One region of the Streptomyces sp. Wb2n-11 genome, then DNA from elsewhere that is predicted to be linked to it. Evidence: riboswitches for the same ligand, from Rfam matches in the RefSeq annotation. Region 1 holds a riboswitch; each other region holds the start of a gene.
What was found. A riboswitch is a leader RNA that binds a small molecule or an ion and turns the genes downstream of it on or off. The one in region 1 is predicted to bind cyclic di-AMP.

Region 1 (4,914 bases):
TTGGTTGTGGGTTCGAGTCCCACACGGCCTACCGCCCGAGGCGGCCGGGGATCCCCGGCCGGTCCGCACGTCAGCGCCCCGCCGGGCTCGTCCCGGCCGGGGCGCTTTCGTGTCTTCGGACCCGGGCGCGTCCGCGTGCGCGCCGGCTCGTGCCTGGGAAGACTGGGGGCATGACGGACAAGGCACTCCTCGAAGGCGGCCCGGACGACCTGCGCGATCGGATCGTCCCGATCACTCCTCCCGGGCAGGAACTGAAGATTCCGCACCGCGGCGGGTACGAACACTTCAAGGTCACGACGAGGCACCAGGACAGTGACGAAGGACGGCTGACCGTCTACGAGTGGTGGGAGCGGACGGAGGTCGCCGAGTAGCTCCGGCGGACAACGCCCATCGGCCGGAAAGGTGTTGGGCGCGGTCGTTGCAGTGACGCCGTGGCCGTCCGGGGGATCGTCCTCAACGGTGGTTCCAGCTCGGGCAAGTCGGTCATCGCGCGCTGCTTGCAGGCCGTACTGCCCGAGACCGGCGGGATCGGGTTCGGGGCGGACGGGCAGGCGTCCGTGGGAGACGGGTTCCGGGCGCTGGACGTGGCGTGGAGCCGTGGGGTCGCCGAGATGGCGCGTGCGGGGGTACGGATCGTCGTCGACGGGGTCCTCCTCGGCGGGGCGGCCTCGCAGGACCGCTGGCGGACCGCCCCCGACGGGCTCGGTGTGCTGTGGATCGGGGTGCGGTGCGAGAGCGCTGTCGCCGCCGGGCGCGAGGTGGCCCGCGGGGACCGGGTGCCGGGGACGGCGGCGGCGCAGGCGGAGCTCGTGCACCGCGGTGTCGTGTACGACCTGGAAGTCGGCACCACGCGGACCGAGTCCCTGAAGTGCGCGCGCGTGATCGCCGCGCAGGCGTAAATGGTCGGAGCCGGTCCCCGAATGGCGTAGAGTTGGGTTCAACGACGCGGGGTGGAGCAGCTCGGTAGCTCGCTGGGCTCATAACCCAGAGGTCGCAGGTTCAAATCCTGTCCCCGCTACTGAAGACGAAGGTCCGGATCTCGGAAGAGATCCGGACCTTCGTCGTTCGCGGCTCGCACGAGGGCGCCGCCGTCCCCCGGTCGGCTGCCCCCGGACGGCCGTGCGGCGCGGCTACGGCCAGCCTGGGCTGGGCACGGTACCGTCCGCACGCGGATGCGGAGCGAGCGGGAGACCACAGGTGGGGAAGCAAGGCGGAGCGGGCGTCGACGCCGTGGGGACGGCCCGGCACTTCCTCCGGGCACTGCCGGCGCTGCTGATCGTCGGCGGGCTCGTCTTCGACGTCGTCACGCCGCCGCACTTCACCGCGTCACCGCTCTTCGCCGCCGCCCCGCTGATCGCCGCGCCGTTCTTCTCCCTGCGCAACACGCTCCTCGCCGGGGGCGCCGCGGTCGCCGCCGTCGTGGGGCTGCACCTGTACAACGACACCTCGACCGAGATCGAGTCCGTGACCGAACTGGTCACCGTCGTCACCGTCGCCGTCCTCGCGCTGGTCATCAACCGCGTCGTGCGCCGCAGCGGCGAGCAGCTCGCCTCCGCCCGCACCATCGCCGAGGCGGCCCAGCGTGCCGTGATCCCCACGCCCCCCGCCCGGATCGCCGGCCTGCACGTCGCGGCGCGGTACGAGGCCGCGCAGGCGGACGCGTTCATCGGCGGGGACCTCTTCGCCGTGCAGGACACACCGGCCGGGGTACGGCTGGTGGTCGGCGACGTACGCGGGAAGGGCCTCGACGCGGTGGAGGCGGTGGCCGTCGTCATCGGGGCGTTCCGGGAGGCCGCCGAGCAGGAGAGGTCGCTCGAAGGTGTCGTGCAGCGGTTGGAACGGGCGCTCATGCGGGAGGGCGCGCGGCGGGACGGGATCGACGCCTTCGAGGGGTTCACGACCGCCGTGCTCGCCGAGATCCCGCGCGGCCAGGGTGTCGTGCGGCTGGTCAACCGCGGCCATCCTGAGCCGCTCATGCTGTACGCCGACGGGGCTCTCACGGAGATCGTGCCGGACGAGGCCGCGCTGCCGCTGGGGATGGGCGAGCTGGGGACCTGGCCCGACCGGGCCCAGGAGCGCGCGTTCCCGCCGGGCGCCACGCTGCTGCTCTTCACGGACGGCCTCTCCGAGGCCAGGAACGCCGACGGCGTCTTCTACGATCCGCCCGCGCGGCTGCGCGGGCGGATCTTCCCGGGCCCCGAGGAACTGCTGGACGCGATCACCGACGACGTACGGCTGCACACGCACGGGGCCGCCACGGACGACATGGCCCTGCTGGCGGTCGCGCGGCCCGCCGAGGGACAGCCGGACCGCCGCCGGACCGTGAGCCTGGTCAGGCGGGTGGCGTCACACCCGTCGCGCCCGTCCCACCCGGCACCCTCGTCGCACCGAACCAGTGGAGACTCTGACCGTGCGGAGCGGTGAAGGCGACCACGCGCTCGTCGAGGGCGAGGGTGAGCAGGTGCTCGTCGTCGGGGGCGGGGGCGTCGAGCCGGGGCAGCACGGTGTGGTGCTCGTTGGAGATCCAGTGGCCCGGCAGCTCGCGGACGAGCGCGGCGAACTCCTCGCGGCGGGCGAGCGGCAGGTAGGTCAGTACGGCGGTGTGGAAGACGACCAGGGTGGCGTCCGCCGGGGCTTCGGCGGCCAGCGCCGGGAGTTCGTCGACGAGGTCGCCGCGGACGATGCGGGGGCGGGGCGCCGTACGTACGGCCTCGATGGCGGCGAGCTGCTGCCGCGGGCGCTCCGCGCGGCCCGGCCAGATCAGTGACTGGAGCCAGCGGACGTCTTCCTCGTCGGTGGTGTCGAGGGGGTTGAGGTCGATGCCGGCGCGCCAGGCGATGCCGGGCAGCGCGGTGGGGAGGGGTGCGGGGCCCTCCGTACGGCAGTCGAAGGTGACGGGGGAGGAGCCCAGGACGGCGCCGCCGTCGTAGCGGTAGGCGTAGCGGTCGGGGTGGAGGCACAGGCCGGCGGAGGCGCCGACCTCGATGAGGGCGAGGGGCTGCGGGAGCGCGGCGAGGAGGGGCAGCAGGGTGGCGCAGCGGGCGGGCTCGTTGGTCTGGGTGAAGCGGGTCAGCACGACGGCGCGTACGGCGTCCCAGTGGGCCAGGGTCCAGGCGCGGAAGGGCGCCCACCGCTCGGAGGGGCCGCCGAGGAAGCGGACGGCCGCGAGGAGGAGATTGGGCTGCTGCTTGTTGCCGGGCGGCAGGGCGGCGATGAGGGCGCAGAGGTCCTCGTCCTCGCTGATGCGGGCGGTGAGTTCGGCGTAGGCGGGGGAGACGCCGCGCGCCTGCTGTTCGGAGAACTCGCGGTAGCGGTCGGCCACGGACCGCGTGCTGTTGACAACCATGACGACGAAACTAGGCCCGCGACGCTGCGTAGTCGTAAGACGCCACTACGCATAACGATTGACGAACCGTCATGGAAGCGAGGTTTCAGAGTGTCGATCGGGGGCAGATCAACTCGCCCCACTACGACCGCTTGTGTGGTGATTGATTCAGGTCGATATCGTTAACGATCAACGGGAACAGCTTGGAAAGCGGACCTGGTGTCTATTAACGTTCGATAACGCAGCGCGGTCGTCCCAGTCGTCGCAAGAGGCGACACCGTGCGCACGCGCCGAATTCCGCAAGGGAACCGGGGAACCACGTTCCTTGGGGTGAATCGGACTCCTTCGTACCTACGAGGAGCCCGTAGGAGACCTTCCTGCTCCGAACCCGTCAGCTAACCCGGTAGGCGAGAAGGAAGGAAAGGAGCACGCCTCCGTGGCGTCCAACAGGCCTGCCCCCGAAGCCACCCTGCCCTCTTACGGGTACGAGGTACCGAACGCCGCCGGCATTCCCGGTGGCGCGGAGGGAACCTGGGAAGAGTGGAATCCCACCGAGGAGTCCATCCGTCCCGTGCGCGGCCGTCATCGCGTCGCCAAGCAGCGCGGCGGAATCGGCCGTAGTTCCACCGTTCTCGGCGTCGGCGTCATCGCCGCGGTCGGCGCGGGGGCATAGCCACCGCGCAGGACAAGCCGGCCGTCTCGATCTCCCTTCCCGACGCGATCGCGGACTCGCTGCCCGACGCCAAGTCCCTTCCCGGCATAGGCGCCTGGATGCCCGGCGACTCGGGCTCCGGCGGCCAGGCGGGTACGGGCACGGCGGGCCAAGCGACCCTGGCCGCCGCCCCGCTCACCACCGCGGGCGTCTCCACCGCCGACGCGCAGCAGGGCACCACCGACGCGGGCGAGGCACTGCGCGCCCGCATCCTCCAGCAGGCCGAGCAGCAGCAGGACGCGGCCGACACCGAGGCCAAGGTGGCCGCCGAGGCGAAGGCCGCCGAGCAGGCAGCGGCCGAGGCGGCCGAGCAGCAGAGCGCGGCGGAGGCCAAGGCCGAGGAGGAGAAGCGGAAGGCCGAGGAGGAGAAGCGGAAGGCGGAGGAAGAGGCCGCGCGCAAGGCCGAGCAGGAGCGGCTCGCCAAGCTGGCCGCCAGCTACTCGCTGCCGCTCTCTTCGTACACGCTCACCTCCACCTACGGCCAGTCCGGCTCGATGTGGTCCTCCGGCCACCACACCGGCCTGGACTTCGCCGCCCCGAAGGGCACGCCGCTCAAGGCCGTGCACGGCGGCACCATCAAATCGGCGGGCTGGTCGGGCGCGTACGGCTACCGCATCGTCCTGGAGCTCCCGGACGGCACGGAGATCTGGTACTGCCACCTCTCCTCGATGACCGTCACCTCCGGAGAGGTCGGAACGGGCGACGTCATCGGCCGGGTGGGCGCCACCGGCAATGTGACGGGAGACCACCTGCACCTCGAAGTGCACACGCCCGGCGGCGCCGGCATCGACCCGGCCGCGTGGCTGCGGGACAAGGGCCTCACGGTCTGACGGCATTCCCCGCGGTTCCCCTCGATCCCCGGCAGTCCTGGCACACA
Region 2 (4,914 bases), 2.1 Mb from region 1:
CGACGTCGGTGTCGGGGTCCTCGTAGCCGTACTGGAGGAAGTCGTTGCCGGACACGTCCGCCCGGTTGCCTGCGGAGATGAACGAGGACAGGCCGGCGCCCCGCCGGTAGAGCCCCGACAGCAGCGCGATGCCGATCGCTCCGGACTGTGTGAACAGGCCGATGCGGCCGCGCGCGGGCGGCTCCGGCGCGAGGGAGGCGTTGAGGCGCACCGCCTCGGAGGTGTTGATGATCCCGAAGGCGTTGGGCCCGATGATGCGCATGCCGTACGAACGGGCCTGGCGCACCAGTTCGCGCTGGCGCGCCCGGCCCGCGGCCCCGCTCTCGGCGTATCCGGCGGAGAGGACGACCAACCCCTGCACGCCGCTCTCGCCGCAGTCCGCGACCACCTCCGGCACCCGTTCGGCCGGTACGGCGACGACGGCGAGGTCGACGGCCTCCCCGATCCCGGCGACGGAGCGGTGCGCGGGGACGCCGTCCAGCTCGGTGAGGTCGTCGGGGAAGGCCCGGTTCACGGCGTACGTACGGCCCGTGTATCCGGCGGCGAGCAGGTTGCGCAAGGCCGTGCGCCCCACCCCGCCCGGCGCGCGCCCGGCCCCGACGACCGCGACGGAGCCGGGGGCGAGGAGGCGCTGCACGGAGCGGGACTCCGCGCGGTGCTCGCGGGCGCGCTGGACGGCGACGGAGCGGTCGGTCGGCTCCAGGCCGAATTCGAGGTGGACGACGCCGTCCTCGAAGCTGCGCTCCTGGGTGTAGCCGGCGTCCGTGAAGACCTTGATCATCTTGGAGTTGGCGGGGAGCACCTCCGCCACGAAGCGCCGGATTCCGCGCTCGCGCGCGACCGCGCCGATGTGTTCGAGGAGGGCGGAGGCGACCCCGCGCCCCTGGTGGGCGTCCTGGACCAGGAAGGCGACTTCGGCCAGGTCGGCGTCGGGACCGGACGAGGGGCGCCCCTGCGCGTTGATGCGGTCGTACCGGACCGTGGCGATGAACTCGCCGCCCACCGTCGCCGCGAGGCCTACCCTGTCCACGTAGTCGTGGTGGGTGAAGCGGTGGACGTCCTTGTCCGAGAGGCGCGGGTACGGCGCGAAGAAGCGGTAGTACTTCGACTCGTCCGACACCTGCTCGTAGAAGCTGACCAGGCGCTGCGCGTCGTCGGGGGTGATGGGGCGGATCCGTGCCGTACCCCCGTCGCGCAGCACCACGTCGGCTTCCCAGTGGGCCGGGTACGCGTGGTGCCCGTTGCGATCCGGCGGGTTCCGCTCCATCGGAGGCTGCATGACGAAAGCCTACGGGTCGCGGGCCCGCTCGGGGCGAGGCAGGCTGGGGCCGCCGCGCGCGGCCGGCGCAGGGCGGCGGGCACGGCTTTCTCGCACGACATGAGAGACTGGTCTAGACAACCGTTAGAACATGAAGGGCAACACCATGGTTGAGCGCCGTGTCACCGTCGGCTGGGCCGAAGGCCTGCACGCCCGGCCCGCCTCCATCTTCGTTCGCGCAGCGACCGCCTCGGGCGTCCCCGTGACGATCGCCAAGGCCGACGGCAAGCCGGTCAACGCGGCCTCCATGCTCGCGGTGCTCGGCCTGGGCGCGCAGGGCGGCGAAGAGATCGTGCTCGCTTCCGAGGCCGACGGCTCCGACGCCGCCCTCGACCGCCTGGCGAAGCTGGTCTCCGAGGGCCTGGACGAGCTTCCCGAGACCGTCTGACCACTCGGACGGATTCATTCTCACGAAGGAGCCGCGACGCCCCGAATTCGGGGCGTCGCGGCTCCTTCGCTTTTATGCGGAGACATACGTCAGGAATTCCGGGCAGCAGGAAAAGCCCCCGCCGATTCACTTTCTTTGTATACGGCACATCTGTTAATTGCGTCCGCCCCCGGTGTTTACGGCATGTTGCGAAGTCCTCACGCTCTCCTGCCGCGGCCCGGGGCGCCGCAACCGGTGCGCGGCCACCGCCCGTTCGGCGTGCAGGGCCGTAAGCGCCCGGGCCCGCCGCGCGTCGCCGCGTGCCACGGCGTCGACGATCGCACCGCGTTCGGCCCAGGACTCGACGGGGCGGGCGGGCTGCTCGACGACGTACATCCAGGTGATCTTGTGCCCGAGCTGGGTGAGCAGGGTCGTGAGGCCGGGGCTGCCGGACGCCTGGGCGAGCGTCTCGTGGAACCAGCCGCCCAGGGAGCTCAGGTCCTCGCCCTCGCCCCGGCGGGCCCGCTCCTGGCCGAGCCTGACCAGGCCGCGCAACACCTTGAGGTGCGCCTCGGTGCGCCTCTGGGCTGCGCGGGCCGCCCCCAGCGGCTCCAGCAGCATCCTGACCTCCAGGAGGTCCGCGGCCTCCTGCTCGGTGGGTTCGGCCACGCAGGCGCCCGCGTGCCGGCGGGTGGTGACGAACCCCTCGGACTCCAGCGTGCGCAGGGCCTCCCGCACCGGGACGCGTGAGACGCCGTAACGGCGCGCCAGCAGCTCTTCGGTGAGCCGGCTGCCCCGCTCGAAGACGCCGGAGACGATGTCGTCACGGATCGCCGTGCATACCGATTGCGCGGGAACGCGCATGAGCGGACCTCCGCCTCGTCTCCCGCGAAACGCGGTCGATTGACACCTGTTCGGCGACTCTATTGCAGCGGTGCGCAATTTCCGACGGGCGGCGGGAATTCATGGATATCTTTTGGCCAACGCCGAAGGCCCCGGCGGGAAGCCGGGGCCTTCCGGAAAACCGGGGTGCGTCAGACGTTCACGCCGTGCGCGCGCAGGTACGCGACCGGGTCCATGTCGGAGCCGTACTCGGGAGACGTACGGGCCTCGAAGTGCAGGTGCGGGCCCGTCGAGTTGCCGGTCGAACCCGAGAGGCCTATCTGCTGGCCCGGGGCGACGGCCTGGCCGACGGAGACGCCGATGGACGACAGGTGGCCGTACTGCGTGTAGGTGCCGTCGTTCATCCTGACGACGACGTTGTTGCCGTACGCCCCGCCCCAGCCGGCCTCGACGACGGTGCCCGCACCGACGGCCACGACGGAACTGCCGGACGCGGCGCGGAAGTCGATGCCGGAGTGGCTGCCGGAGGACCAGAGCGAGCCGCCGCTCCGGTAGCCGGTGGTCACGACGGAACCGGCGACCGGAAGGGTGTAGGCCGTGAGGCGCTCACGCTCCGCCGCACGGGCGGCGCGCTCCTCGGCCTCGCGTTCCTCGCGCTCCTTCTCGGCCCTGGCTTCCGCCTTGCGCCTGGCCTCCGCCTTGCGCTCCGCCTCCGCCTTGCGCTCCGCCTCGGCCCTGCGCTCGGCCTCCGCCTTGTCGGCGGCGTGCTGCTGCGCCTCGGCCTGGGCGGCGACCTGGGCGGCGAGGGAGTCGCCGATGACGAGGGCCTGGGTCAGGCCGGTCGTCCCGGCGGAGTGGGCCGCGTCGGCGCCGGCGCCGGCGGCGAGGGCCGGAGAGGCCAGGCTCCCGATGGCACCGGTCGTCGCGAGGGTGGCCACGCCCGCGAGGTTCGCGCTCCTGCGCGTCAGACGGCCCGGACGGCCCGGACGACGGTGCTTCCCGGTGGCACGGGTGAACGCCATGAAGTGGCTGGTCCTTTCCTTCCTTCTCGCCTACCGGGTTAGCTGACGGGTTCGGAGCAGGAAGGTCTCCTACGGACCCCTCTCCGTACGCACGGAAGGACGTCCGATTCACCCCAGGGACGGTTTGGGTCCCCGGCTCCCCAGGCTCGCGCCTGACGGGGACTCGGCGATGACTGTCCGGTGCCGCGGATGCGGCTCACTGCTGACGGACAGCCGGACCGACGCTAAACGGGAGATCTTTCAATCACCAAAAAGACATCGCACTTTGTAACGCACCCCACAGACCAGAAAGGCAACCTCCACAACAAAACGGACATACCCAAAGGACCCCGGCAGCTTGTCGGCCACCGGGGTCCCTCTACCTCCCGTTTTGAGGGAGTTGCGCCATCGGCTCGGACGGGCGGACCGTCAGCCGGCGACCACCGTCACGTCACCGATGCCGAGCGCCCTGACGGGCTCCTCGATCCGCGACGCGTCCCCGACGAGGACCGTGACCAGGCGGTCCTCGGGGAAGGCGCTGACGACCGCCGCGGTGGCCTCCACCGTGCCCGTCTCGGCGAGGCGGGCGTACAGCTGGGCCTGGAAGTCGTCCGGCAGGTGCTGCTCGACCTGGTCGGCGAGCGTGCCGGCGACGGCGGCCGCCGTCTCGTACTTGAGCGGTGCGACACCCACCAGGTTCTGCACGGCGACGTCGCGCTCGGTGTCGGTGAGGCCCTCGGCCGCGAGGGTGCGCAGCACCTTCCACAGGTCTTCGAGCGCCGGACCCGTGGACTCCGTGTCCACCGAACCACTGATCGCCAGCATCGACGCGCCCGACCCGTCCGGCGCGGAGCGCAGCACCTGGCCGAAGGCGCGCACGCCGTACGTGTAGCCCTTCTCCTCGCGCAGGACGCGGTCCAGGCGGGAGGTGAGCGTGCCGCCCAGGCAGTACGTGCCGAGGACCTGGGCCGGCCAGACGCGGTCGTGCCGGTCGGGGCCGATCCGGCCGATGAGCAGCTGCGTCTGGACCGCGCCGGGGCGGTCCACGATGACCACACGGCCCGTGTCGTCTGCCGTCACCGGCGGTACGGGGCGGGGCTCGGCGGTGTCGCCCTTCCACGCCCCCAGGGTGTCGGCCAGTACGGCGTCCAGGTCGGTGCCGTCGAGGTCGCCGACGATCACGGCGGTGGCGGTCGCGGGACGCACGTGCGCCGCGTAGAAGCCCTTCACCGCTGTGGCGTCGATGCGCTTCACCGTCTCCTCGGTGCCCTGGCGCGGCCGCGACATGCGCGAGGTGGCCGGGAACAGCTCCTTGGAGAGCTGCTTGGCGGCGCGGCGGGACGGGTTGGCCGTCTCGTGCGGGATCTCGTCGAGCCGGTTGGCCA
Region 3 (4,914 bases), 2.9 Mb from region 1:
GGCTGCGGGCGCCCGAGGGCGGGCTCAGCGCGGTCCAGTACGTACGCGGGGACGACACCGTCGTCCTCGCCTGGCTCCAGGCCCAGCACTACGGCGAGCAGCAGCCTCCGCTGCGCCTGCGCGGGCTCGACCCGGACGCGGCGTACGCCTGCCTCGACACCTCGGCCGTGCACCGGGGTTCCGTACTGCTCCACCGGGGACTGCGCACCGCGCTGCGCGGTGACCTCGATGCCGCGGTCTTCCGGCTGAGGAGGGTCTGAGCCCTGTTCCTCCCCGCTCCTCCATGTTCTTCCCGCGCCCTTCCCGCTTCCCCTTCCCGACCCTTGCGGTCCACGGTCGGGGAGATGGGTTGCATTTGGGGTGAAACGGACGATTCTGGGGCAACTTCCCTTGTAGGGCCGGGAAATGGCAGAGGCCGCTGGTGAGCAGGATCATATTCGTGACAGTGCGTGGCGAAGCTCCGGGTGCAAATGCCGGTTCACGGGCGGTGCGTAAAGATCCGTAATCCACGGAGGGTGACGGGAATTCCGTGGTGAATTCCCGTCAGGCAATGCCCGTGTGAATGGACTGGCTTGTACGGGGGACCCCCGTCGGCTTACGGTCACCGCAATCCGGGTGGACCGCCGAATCCTGCCACCTCCCGGAATCCGCACTCACTCACTCACGCGTTGGCAGGAGCGGGGGACCCAGGTAAGTACGCCGGTGATCCGGACGTCTCGTGCGTCCGGACCGGCTTGGGGTGAAGTCGCGCAGCAGCGCGGCCGGGCATCTCCAGCCCGAACCCGACAGCTCACCTCGTAGGCGCCGGAGAGGAATGTTCCATGCCCGCAAAGGGTAAGCACCGCCGCCCGAGGTCCAACTCGATCACTCGCGGAATTGTCGCCGCGGGAGCGGGCGGAGCCGTACTCGCACTTCCCCTGATCACCGCCACCGGTGCGAACGCCGCGGAGAAGGCCGCAGCCCCGGCCGCCGCGTCCGCCGCCGCGGTGTCCGAGAAGGCGACGCCGCAGAAGAAGACCAGCACCAAGATCTACTCCGTGGTCTCCGGGGACTACCTGTCGAAGATCGCCGAAGAGCAGAACGTGCGCGGTGGCTGGCAGAAGCTGTACGAGGACAACCGTGAGGTCGTCGGCGGCAACCCCTCGCTGATCCTGCCGGGCATGGAGCTGACCATCGGCGCCAAGGCGTCGGCGCCCGCGAAGCAGGCCCCGGCGAAGCAGGCCCCGGCGAAGCAGGCGAAGCCTGCGGCCGAGGCTCCTGCCGCGCCCAAGGCCGAGGCCGCCGCTCCCAAGGCCGAGGCCAAGACCGAGGCCAAGGCCGAGGAGTCCACTTCCGTGAACTCCGCCTCCGCCGCCCAGAGCACCGGATCCGGCTTCACCGCCCCGGTCTCCGCGAGCGTCACCACCCCGTACCGCGCCGCCGGCGGCAGCTGGTCCAGTGGCTACCACACGGGCGTCGACTTCGCCGCGGCCAGCGGCACCCCGGTCAAGGCCGTCGGTGCCGGCACCGTCGTCTCCGCGGGCTGGAGCGGCTCGTACGGCAACGAGGTCGTCATCAAGCACGACGACGGCCGGTACTCGCAGTACGCCCACCTGTCCTCGCTGTCCGTCTCCTCCGGCCAGAGCGTCGGCGGCGGCACACAGATAGGCCTCTCCGGCTCCACGGGCAACTCGACCGGCCCGCACCTGCACTTCGAGATCCGGACCGGCCCGAGCTACGGCTCGGACGTCGACCCGCTGGCCTACCTGCGCGGCCACGGCGTCACCGTCTGATCCCTCCCGGGTCGGCCTGAACGCTCCTGTACGCCCCCTTCCGCCGCCCGCACCGGGCGGCGGAAGGGGGCGTATGCGCATTTTTTGGTCTATTCCGGGTTGGACAAAGCTTGACCGGTGTCCTATATCACCCCACGTCAACCCCTCCCTACGGTGGCGTAGGTCACTCATTCCGGTGAAGGATGTGCCGACGTGGCAGACGATTCGAGATCATTCAGCGCAGGCACCATCGGGTCGTACGCGGCGATCGGCGACAGCTTCACCGAAGGCGTCGGAGATCCCGGACCCGACGGTGCGTTCATCGGCTGGGCCGACCGGCTCGCCGTACTCCTCGACGACCGCGTACCCGAGCACACGTTCCGCTACGCCAACCTCGCCGTACGCGGCCGTCTCCTCGACCAGATCGTGGCGGAGCAGGTCCCGCGCGCGAAGGCGCTCGCACCCGACCTGGTGAGCTTCTGCGCCGGCGGCAACGACATCCTCCGGCCCGGCAGCGACCCCGACGACGTCGCCGAGCGCTTCGAGCGGGCCGTGGCCGACCTCGCCGGCGCCGTGGGCACCGTGATGGTGACCACCGGCTTCGACACGCGCACCATGCCCGTGCTGCGTCATCTGCGCGGCAAGATCGCGACGTACACGGCGCACGTACGGGCGGTCGCCGACCGGTACGGCTGCCCGGTGCTCGACCTGTGGTCGCTCAAGTCCATCCAGGACCGGCGCGCCTGGGACGGCGACCGGCTGCACCTCTCGCCCGAGGGCCACACCCGGGTGGCGCTGCGCGCCGCGCAGGTGCTCGGGCTCGACGTCCCGGCCGACCCGGACCAGGCGTGGCCGCCGATGGCGCCGCGCGGCGTGCTGGAGGTGCGCCGGGACAACATCCAGTGGGCGCGGGAGCACCTGGTGCCGTGGATCGGGCGCCGGCTGCGCGGGGAGTCCTCAGGTGACCACGTCGAGGCGAAGCGGCCCGACCTGCTGCCCTTGTGAGAGGGCGGCAGGTGCGCCGGGGACGCGTTCCAGGACGCCGCCCGCGAACACGTCGTACAGCGGCAGCGTCTCCAGGTGGACGTAGCCGATGTGGCAGTCGCAGACGGCGAGGGGGCAGGCACGCGGACGCAGTGCCTGCCGGTACGAGCCGTCGTAGAGGTTGCCGAGCTCGGCGCGCACGAAGTGGCAGCGGCGCACCGTGCCCTCGCCGTCCACCGAGATCACCGATTCGCCGGTCCGGCAGGGCAGACCGGCGGAGCGGTGCGGGTGGCGGCTGTACGGGAAGAGGGGGTCCAGAGCCGTCCAGTGTCCGGCCTCCTCGTCCGTGTAGGTGCGGCCCTCGGCCGCGTTGACCCACAGGTAGACCTCGGAGGGGAGCGCGGCGCGCAGCCTGCGCGCCTCTTCGAGGTGCTCGGGGAAGCCGACCACGCCGACGCTGAACCGCACGCCGCGGACGGTCAGTTCGCGGCACTTGGCGAGGAAACGGCCGTACGGTGTCTGCCCCGGGTGGTACGTGCACCACAGCGCGAGCGTGCCGAGGTCGGCGCCTGCTTCGGTGAGCCAGTCGGTGCGGCAGCTGAGGTTGGTCTGGATGGCGACGCGCCGGACGTGCGGCATGCGGGACAGCTCGGTGAGGGCGCGGCGGTACCAGGAGCGGACCAGGCCCTCGCCCCACGGGGTGAGGAGCACCGAGAGGCGGTCGCCGTTCGTCTGCGCGGCGGCCCACTCGGTGAAGCGCTCCAGCGCGGCGCGGTCGGCGCGCAACTGCTCGCGGCTGTCGCGGCGCTTGGCGAACGGGCAGTACGGACAGTCGTAGTCGCAGGAGGCGAGCGGGCCGCGGTAGAGGATCGTCAGGTCCATGGCCGGGCTCACTTCGGTTCGTACGCGGCCATGGCGGCCCGTACGGAGTCGGAGAAGAGTTCCGGGCCGAGCGCGTCGGAGTACGCGAGGCCGTCGGCGGACAGCCGGAGCAGGTCCTTCGGCTCCATGGCCGGGCTCACTTCGGTTCGTACGCGGCCATGGCGGCCCGTACGGAGTCGGAGAAGAGTTCCGGGCCGAGCGCGTCGGAGTACGCGAGGCCGTCGGCGGACAGCCGGAGCAGGTCCTTCGGCGCGCCGTCGTCGAGCCAGCCGCGGGCGGCGAAGCGGCCGAGTTCGGCGGGGAAGTCGTCGGCCGGCGCCGTGCCGAACCGCTCGGCGTAGTCCGTCAGGCGCATGCCCCCGGCCTGGAGGAGCGACTGGAGCAGATGGCGGCGGCGTGCCTCGTCGGCGTCGACGTACCGGCCCACCTCGGCACGGGAGAAGTCCCCGGTGGCGGTGTAGTCGTCGATGATCTTGCGGACCTCGCGCATGTCGACGGCGTAGTCGAAGGAGTAGTGGAGCGCGGAGGTGTACGAACGGGCTCCGCAGCCGAGGCCGATCATGCCGTCGGTCTGGCAGGCGTAGTCGTCGGCCGCCTGCTCCGGAGCGTCCGCGCGGCGGAACATGCGCATCGAGACCTGCTCGTAGCCGTGGGCGAGGAGGTGGTCCCGGCCCTGGCGGTAGAGGCGCAGGCGCTGGGTGTCCCAGGCGGCGTCGGCCTCGGCGCCGAGCCGGCCGAGGCCGGTGAGCGGGCGTACGTACAGGGGGTAGAGGTAGAGCTCCTCGGGCCGCCAGGCGAGCGCCGCGTCGAGCGACGTGCGCCAGGTCTCGGCGGTCTGGCCCTCGATGCCGTAGATGAGGTCGATGTTGAGGACCGGGATGCGGGCGTCGCGGACGGCGGCGAGGGCCGTCTCGACGTCCGCGCGGCGCTGGGGGCGCACGGCCGCGCGGGCTTCGGAATCCACGAAGCTCTGGACGCCGAGGCTGAGGCGGGTCGTGCCGCGGGCGGCGAGAACAGTGAGGCGGTCGGGGGTCGCGGTGGCCGGGGAGGCCTCGACGGACAGGGGCACGGCGCCGAGGTCCGCGCCCATCCGCTTCTCGGCGATGTCGCAGAGCCGTTCGAGCTCACCGGGGTCGAGGAAGGTGGGGGTGCCGCCGCCGAAGGCCGCGGCGGCGAAGTGGACGCCGCCGTCACCGAGGGCGTCGCGGACGGCGGTCGCCTGCCGATCGAGCGCGTCGAGGTAGCGGCCGGTCAGTTCACCGGGGGCGCCGATCCGGGTGAAGAGGTTGCAGAAGCC

Region 2: linked by a shared signal. The riboswitch ahead of BN1555_RS07400 (M23 family metallopeptidase) and the one ahead of BN1555_RS17070 (M23 family metallopeptidase) in region 1 are both predicted to bind cyclic di-AMP.
Region 3: linked by a shared signal. The riboswitch ahead of BN1555_RS03570 (M23 family metallopeptidase) and the one ahead of BN1555_RS17070 (M23 family metallopeptidase) in region 1 are both predicted to bind cyclic di-AMP.

The regions. Positions count from the first base shown of each region.
Region 1 is NZ_CVPB01000001.1:3,736,683-3,741,596, forward strand. It holds tRNA gene BN1555_RS17040 (tRNA-Lys) at 1-31, shown strand, start outside; gene BN1555_RS17045 (DUF5988 family protein) at 171-371, shown strand; gene BN1555_RS17050 (chloramphenicol phosphotransferase CPT family protein) at 432-899, shown strand; tRNA gene BN1555_RS17055 (tRNA-Met) at 945-1,018, shown strand; gene BN1555_RS17060 (PP2C family protein-serine/threonine phosphatase) at 1,198-2,424, shown strand; gene BN1555_RS17065 (DUF2332 domain-containing protein) at 2,333-3,346, opposite strand; cyclic di-AMP (ydaO/yuaA leader) riboswitch at 3,604-3,750, shown strand; partial or broken gene BN1555_RS17070 (M23 family metallopeptidase) at 3,795-4,867, shown strand.
Region 2 is NZ_CVPB01000001.1:1,672,669-1,677,582, forward strand. It holds gene BN1555_RS07385 (bifunctional acetate--CoA ligase family protein/GNAT family N-acetyltransferase) at 1-1,279, opposite strand, end outside; gene BN1555_RS07390 (HPr family phosphocarrier protein) at 1,425-1,706, shown strand; gene BN1555_RS07395 (GntR family transcriptional regulator) at 1,860-2,549, opposite strand; gene BN1555_RS07400 (M23 family metallopeptidase) at 2,720-3,550, opposite strand; cyclic di-AMP (ydaO/yuaA leader) riboswitch at 3,563-3,729, opposite strand; gene BN1555_RS07405 (M16 family metallopeptidase) at 3,959-4,914, opposite strand, start outside.
Region 3 is NZ_CVPB01000001.1:802,844-807,757, reverse strand. It holds partial or broken gene BN1555_RS03575 (alpha-galactosidase) at 1-260, shown strand, start outside; cyclic di-AMP (ydaO/yuaA leader) riboswitch at 645-819, shown strand; gene BN1555_RS03570 (M23 family metallopeptidase) at 822-1,772, shown strand; gene BN1555_RS03565 (SGNH/GDSL hydrolase family protein) at 1,965-2,756, shown strand; gene BN1555_RS03560 (STM4011 family radical SAM protein) at 2,709-3,617, opposite strand; gene BN1555_RS03555 (STM4012 family radical SAM protein) at 3,754-4,914, opposite strand, start outside.